DNA from 2 places in the Blastococcus sp. SYSU DS1021 genome. Region 2 is predicted to be linked to the other one. Evidence: predicted binding sites of a transcription regulator. Region 2 holds the regulator's gene; the other holds the start of a gene.

Region 1 (3,335 bases), on a different contig from region 2:
CGTCGTCGGCGTCGGCCGTGACTGCCGTGCGGACCAGTCGACCGGCGCGGGAGAGCTCCTGCTCCGCGCGGAGCACGGCGAGGCCGGCGGTCTCGACCGCCTCGTCGGCCAGCGTCCACCAGCCGGTTCCGGGCGAGGTGGCCGCCGGCCCGGGAGGTACCGCCCCGGCCGTGGTCGCTGCTGCCGGTGAGGAATTGTCGGCATCCGGCGGGGTGTCCTCCGGTTCCGGCGCCGGAGGATCACCGCGCCGCCGGTCTGGCCCTCGCGACGTCGGTGAGGCTGCGGTGCACCCCCGGCGCTCCTGGGCCACGGCGGCGTCGGTACCGGCGTCGGTACCGGTGTCGGCGCGGGGCGCGTCCTCGATCTCGGCGTCCTCGATCGTGTCGCCCGGGAGTGCGTCGTGGGTGGTGGCGGGGTCGCCGGCGACGTCCGGGGGAAGGGCGGGGTCGCCGGCGACGTCCGGGGGAGGGGCGAGGTCGCCGTTGCCGTCGGGGTCGGGATCGACCAGCTCACCGCTGAGCAGCCGGCGCTCCGTCTCGGCCAGCCACCACTCCAGCTCGGCCTGCTCCTGCGCCTGCCACGACATCGAGCCGGACGGCTGCCCCGGGGCCGGCTCCGCGGAGTCGGATCCCAGCGGCCGGCCGGTGAGCGCTGTCAGGAAGTGGCGGATCATCTCGGCCGGCACGACCTGCCCGTCGATCTCCCCGGAACCGTCTCCGCCGGCGAGGGTGGCCAGCGAGGCGACGACGGTGAGCAGCACCTGCACCGGCGGCAGATCGGTCTCGCCCGGGCGCAGCACCAGGTCGAGCAGGCAGTCGACCATCTTCTGGCCCCGCGTGCGCTGATCGTCGTCGCCGTCGAGCGCCTCCGCGCAGGCGGTCAGTGCCCGGTACAGCGCCTGGGCCTCCGGCATGGTGGCGTACACGCTCACGGTCGCCATGCCGTCGACGGCATCCGGGCGGATGTGGACCCCGCGCCGCTTCAGCGCCTCCTGCAGCGTGCGGGCCGCGGCGCGGGCGTCCCGCTGGGCCACCTCGCGGCGCGCCTTGTCGTTCAGCTGCGCAGGCGTCACCACCCGGCCCGCAGCCCAGCGCAGCAGCTCCGCCTCGACCTCGGCACGCACCCGGTCGTCGGCGATGGGAGCGACCTTCTCGAGCATGGTCCAGAGGTGCCCGGGGTGCAGGGCCCCCGCCTCCAGGGCGGCCAGCGTGCCGGGCAGCCGCTCCACGAGCGTCAGCGAGCGGACCAGCAACGCTTCCGCGGCCCGGGCGGAGAGCGAGAGGGCGATCATGAGCTCCTGCGTCGCCCACTCGCTCACCCCGCGCAGCACCTCGGGACGCGCGGCCCACCGCTCCGGGCTCATCGCGCCCGGCTCACCCTGGGCACGGTCGCCGTCGGCGGGCCGGTCCGCGGCGAACCTGGCGACCGCGCGGGCGCGCAGCGCGGTCTGCCGGGCGATCTCGCGGTCCGCGGCCTGCACCTCGCCGAGCGGGCCGGCGGCCAGCCTCACCGGCGGGGCGAACTCGGGCCACTCGGTGGACGCCTCGCGGGCTCGCCGGCGCCGTCCGGCGGCCACCGCCCGGGCGCGGGCGGTGGCGTACCAGTCGCTCACCGCCCCGACGTCCGCCATGCATCGAACATACGTTCGATCGCCCCGGAAAGCAAGACGGATTTGTGCGAAGGTGCTGCTCAGCGCGGTGCGGCCCCGGGCGCGGAGTCGTGTCGTCCCGCGCCGCGGTGGCCACCCGGACCGGGTCAGACGCCGCTGCCGTGCCTGCCCTCCCCGGCGGCGAAGCGTGCGGCCCCCGGCAGCGCGTCGACGGCGAGGGAGGCCATGCCGTGGCGGAACTCGTTGGCCATGGCCGCCTCCTCGTCGAGGCCGTCCTGCTCCAGCAGGGAGGCCCGGTCCTCCCGCAGGCAGGTCTGGGGGAAGGCGGCGATCCGGGCGGCCAGCGCCCGGGCCTCGGTCAGCGCCTGCCCGGCGGGCACGACCCGGTTGACCAATCCGATCTGCAGCGCCTCGGCGGCGTCCACCCCTCGCCCGGTGAGCACCAGGTCCATGGCCCGGGAGGTGCCGATCAGTCGCGGCAGCCGCACGGTGCCGCCGTCGACCAGTGGCACGCCCCAGCGGCGGCAGTAGACCCCGAGAATCGCCGTCTCGTCGGCGACCCGCAGGTCGCACCACAGCGCGAGCTCCAGGCCGCCGGCGACCGCGTGCCCGGCGATCGCGGCGATGACGGGCTTGCGCAGCCGCATCCGTGTGGGGCCCATGGGCCCGTCCCCGTCGGTCTCGGTGCGGTTGCCGCGGTCGGTCCCGATGGCCCGCAGGTCCGCGCCGGCGCAGAAGGTGCCGCCCTCGCCGTGCAGCACCGCCACGGCGGCCTCGTCGTCGGCGTCGAAGGCCCGGAACGCGTCGGCGAGCGCGGCGGCGGTGGGCCCGTCGACGGCGTTGCGTGCCGCCGGGCGGGACAGTCGCACCGTCGTCACCGGACCGTTCCGCTCGACGGTCACCGTCTCGCTCACGACGAGCGCCCCGCGGCGTCGGCCCACAGCGGCTCGCGCAGGGCCCGGCGGAGGATCTTCCCGACGGGGGAGAGGGGGAGCTGGTCGACGACGTGCACGGTCTTGGGGACCTTGTAACCGGCGAGCGCGCCGCGCACCGCGTCCCGCAGCTCGTCGGGGGTGGCGCTCGACCCGGCGCGGAGCGTGACGAAGGCGGTCACCGCCTCCACCCACGTCGGGTCGGGTGCGGCGACGACGGCCGCACCGGACACCGCCGGGTGGGCCATGAGCACCTCCTCGACCTCCCGCGGGTACACGTTGTAGCCGCCGGTGATGATCATGTCGCTGGTCCGGTCGACAAGCGTGAGGTAGCCGCGGTCGTCCAGCCGGGCCAGGTCGCGGGTGGCGATCCAGCCGTCCCCGCTGATCGTCTCGGCGGTGAGGGTGGGCGCGTCGTGGTAGCCGGCCATGCCGAAGGGGGCACGCACCTGGAGCTCGCCGATCTCGCCGGCCGGCAGGGCGCCGCCGTCGCTGCCGACGACCCGGACCTCGGCGTCGACCGAGGGGTGGCCGCACGAGCCGGCCAGGGACGGGTCGGTGTGGTCGAGGGCGTCGAGCACGGTGATCGCCAGGGGTGCCTCCGTCTGCCCGTAGTACTGCACCAGGCGTGGACCCCACACGTCGAGGGCCTGCGCCAGCACCGGGCCGGGCATGGGGCTGGCGCCGTACACCGCCGTGCGAAGGCTGGAGACGTCGGCGCGCTCGGCGGCGCCGGAGGACAGCAGCATGCCGAGCATGGTGGGTACCAGGTTGATCTCGGTGGCCCGGTAGCG
Region 2 (3,335 bases):
CTTCTGGTGGCTGAGCGTCGTCGGGCCGGTCGCCACTGGCGCGGCGATGGTGTCGCTGGACTTCCACTGGGTCACCGACGCGGTCGTGGGCGCCGCTGTCGGGATCGTCCTCCTGGGCGTGGTTCATGCACTGGACGCGATGGTTCTGTCACGCTTGGTACGTGCCCGAGCAGGCCAAGCGAGTTCCTAGCCGCGCCCGGCGGCGTCGGCTCGTCGTCGCGAGCGCCCTGACCGGCGCCCTGGCCGTGCTCGTCCCCGGGTCCGCGTCGGCGGAGGAGCCGGCGCCGGAGGTCCGGTGCGCCATCACGGACCCCCGACTCGCCGAGCTGTCCGGCCTGGTGGTGGTAGGAGAGCAGATGCTCGCCCTCAACGACGGCGGTGACCGGGTCGAAGTCCTCGGGCTCGATGCCGCCTGTGCGGTGGTCGACGTGCAGGCCGGGGCCGCGGACCCCTTCGACCCCGAAGACCTCGGCGTCGGCTCGGACGGGAGCGTCTGGATCGCCGACACCGGTGACAACGGCACGAGCCGTGCCACCGTCGCGCTGCATGTCCTCCGGCCCGACGGCGCGGCAGCGCTGCATCGGCTGACCTACCCCGACGGCGCGCACGACGCCGAGGCGCTGCTCCTGGCCCCGGACGGGACGCCGTACCTCGTGACCAAGGAAGTGCTCGGCTCCAGCGGGGTCTACCGGCCCGCCGCCGCGCTCGTCGACGGCGGCACTGTGCCGATGGAGCGGGTGGGCACGGTCAACGTCACCCTCACCGGAACCCCGGGTGGCCCCGTGGGTCGTGCGGGGCAGTTGCTGATCACCGGAGGTGCCGTTGCCGGCGACGGGAGCGCACTGGCGCTGCGCACCTACACGGACGCCTACGTGTGGCCGCTGTCCGGTTCGGACGTGCCCGGTGCGCTGGCCGGCGAACCGGTGCGGGTGGCGCTCCCCGAGTCGCCGCAGGGCGAGGCCGTCAGCTTCTCCGCCGACAACCGGGCGCTCGTGGTCGCGAGCGAGGGCCTGCCCAGCGCCGTCACCGTGGTTCCCCTGCCCGCCGCGACCGCCGCCGCGAAGCCGACTCCCGCGGAGGACCCGCTGCCGTCCTTCGCGGAACTCACCCGCTCGGACCGCTCGCCGATCGCCTCGGCGCTGATCGCCGCCGTCGTCGCCACTCTCGTGGTCTGGGTGGGCGGGAAACTGCGCCGCCGGACCTGACCCTCAGACCCGGCGCAGGACCGACACCACCCGCCCGAGGATCGTCGCCTCGTCTCCGGGAATCGGTTCGTAGGCCGGGTTGTGCGGCAGCAGCCACACGTGACCGTCCCGGCGCTTGTAGGTCTTCACCGTCGCCTCGCCGTCGATCATCGCCGCCACGATCTCCCCGTTCTCGGCGGTCGGCTGCTGGCGGACGACGACCCAGTCGCCGTCGCAGATGGCGGCCTCGACCATCGAGTCGCCGGCCACCTTGAGCATGAAGACGGTTCCCTCGCCGACCAGCTCGCGCGGCAGCGGGAAGACGTCCTCCACCGCCTGCTCGGCGAGCACTGGGCCACCGGCGGCGATCCGGCCCACGAGCGGGACATAGGCGGGCGCGGCGGCCTGCACGCCGTCGCCGACCACGGGGGGTTCGACCGGTGCGGCGGTGGCCCGGCCGGCATCCCCGGGCAGTCGCACGTCCAGGGCGCGCGGGCGGTTCGGGTCGCGCCGCAGCCAGCCCTTCTTCTGCAGCACCGAGAGCTGGTGCGCGACCGAGGATGCCGAGGACAGCCCGACGGCCTCGCCGATCTCACGCACCGACGGCGGGTAGCCGCGCCGGTCGATGGAGTCGCGGATCACCTCGAGCACCCGCCGCTGCCGCTGGGTGAGCCCGTCCCCATCGGCCGCGCGGTCGGGAAAGGCCCGTACCGACGCCGAACCGTCCGCCGTCCCCGGGGCCACGCCCGCGGTGCCGCCCCGGTTGCCGGACGTCCTGCTCGAGTCCGCCACGTCTCCTCCTCGCCGGCTGCCCGCGCAGCTCTCGACCCTCGTCGTCGGAGGAACGGTAGCGCCGATCGGCGGCCACTTCAAACAGGTGTTCGAAACTTTCCCGTGTCGCTCCCCAAGTGTCGGTCCCATCCGGTAGACATCGGACAAGCGTTCGAATCGAACACACGTTCGCGTCCGGCGGGTGCCGGCCAGGAGGGCTGAACACATGACGAGCAGCACGGCACTGCGGGTCCGCGGCCAGGTGTCGGTCGACCCGGGGGAGCGGCGCGCCGGTCCGCCACCCGCCCGGCGTCTCCGGGTGCTCCCGCCGCCTCGCTCCTACGCGGAGATGCCCGAACCTCTGCCCGCGCCGGCTCGCGGGAGGATGAGCGGCCCACGGGCGACGGTGGGGCGATCGCCCGGCCGGGGGCGTCGGGAGCGGGTGGAGCAGCCGCCGCTCCGGTTGACGTCGCGCGGCCGTCGTGTGCTCGCGGTCCTCACCCTCCTCCTCGCCGCGGGCGTGATCGTCCTCGGCAGCGCCGTCCTCGGGGATGCGGGTGGCGGATTGGAGCTCATGGGGACGACCAATGTGATCGTCGAGCCGGGTGACACGCTCTGGTCCATCGCCGGCGCGGTCGCCGACGGGCGCGATGTCCGCGACGTCGTCGTCGACATCCAGCGGCTGAACGGGCTCGGCTCCGCGGCCATCTCGCCTGGTCAGGTCCTCGTCCTGCCCTGACGGCCCCGTAGGGCTCGGTGCCTGCGCGCCAGGGCGAGGTGTTCACAACGCGGCCCGGCGACTTCGTCAACCCTCAGTACAGGCACGTTCACCGTGCGTGCTGGTCGGCCACCTACGGTACGTCCGTGTCCAGCGTCATGGAGAACCGCGCCGCCGTGTTCACCACTCGTCCCCAGGCCGTCGAGGTCCACCAGGCGGGTGCCTGGTGTGCGGGGGAGCTGTTGGGGTGGCGACACGACGACTCCGGCGCGTGCCAGATGTGGGTGCGGGTCGTCGCCGGAGGCGAGGAGCAGGCGCTCTGGATCGACCTGGGGGATGTGCGGCTCCCGGAGTCGCCGGCCGTCGAGGTGTCCCCGGTGACGCAGGCGATGCCCGCCTCCCTGTCAGCGGCACCGCTGCGTGACGGTCCGTCGACCGATGTCGAGGCGACCGCCAGCCTGCCGCTGCTGCGCGACCGCTGCGAGCCGCGAACCGGTGCCCAGCGGCCGGGCGGTCGCCGGCGCGCGCCGGAGAGCGACGCCGTGCAGGCCGCGCCGGCGTCCTCGGTGCCGGTGCCGGTGCCGCCCCCGGGTCGGCACCGCGCTCCGGCCACCGAGTCCGGCCCGGTCGTGGGCCGGCACCGCGCCGCCGACACCGACCTC

What was found. Region 2 encodes LexA, which represses DNA repair genes until DNA is damaged. Its sites were predicted from a motif close to TCGAACANNTGTTCGA; they were not measured.
Region 1: a site for LexA is predicted at 1,634-1,649, ahead of ACI8AP_RS11645 (DUF222 domain-containing protein). Genes of this name have one in related genera too.

Annotation. Positions count from the first base shown of each region.
Region 1 is NZ_JBJHAL010000013.1:59,821-63,155, reverse strand. Features, by position in the region: gene ACI8AP_RS11645 (DUF222 domain-containing protein) at 1-1,630, opposite strand, end outside; gene ACI8AP_RS11640 (crotonase/enoyl-CoA hydratase family protein) at 1,756-2,523, opposite strand; gene ACI8AP_RS11635 (class I adenylate-forming enzyme family protein) at 2,520-3,335, opposite strand, start outside.
Region 2 is NZ_JBJHAL010000012.1:44,461-47,795, forward strand. Features, by position in the region: gene ACI8AP_RS10980 (phosphatase PAP2 family protein) at 1-190, shown strand, start outside; gene ACI8AP_RS10985 (hypothetical protein) at 162-1,205, shown strand; gene lexA (transcriptional repressor LexA) at 1,209-1,976, opposite strand; gene ACI8AP_RS10995 (LysM peptidoglycan-binding domain-containing protein) at 2,182-2,694, shown strand; gene ACI8AP_RS11000 (hypothetical protein) at 2,820-3,335, shown strand, end outside.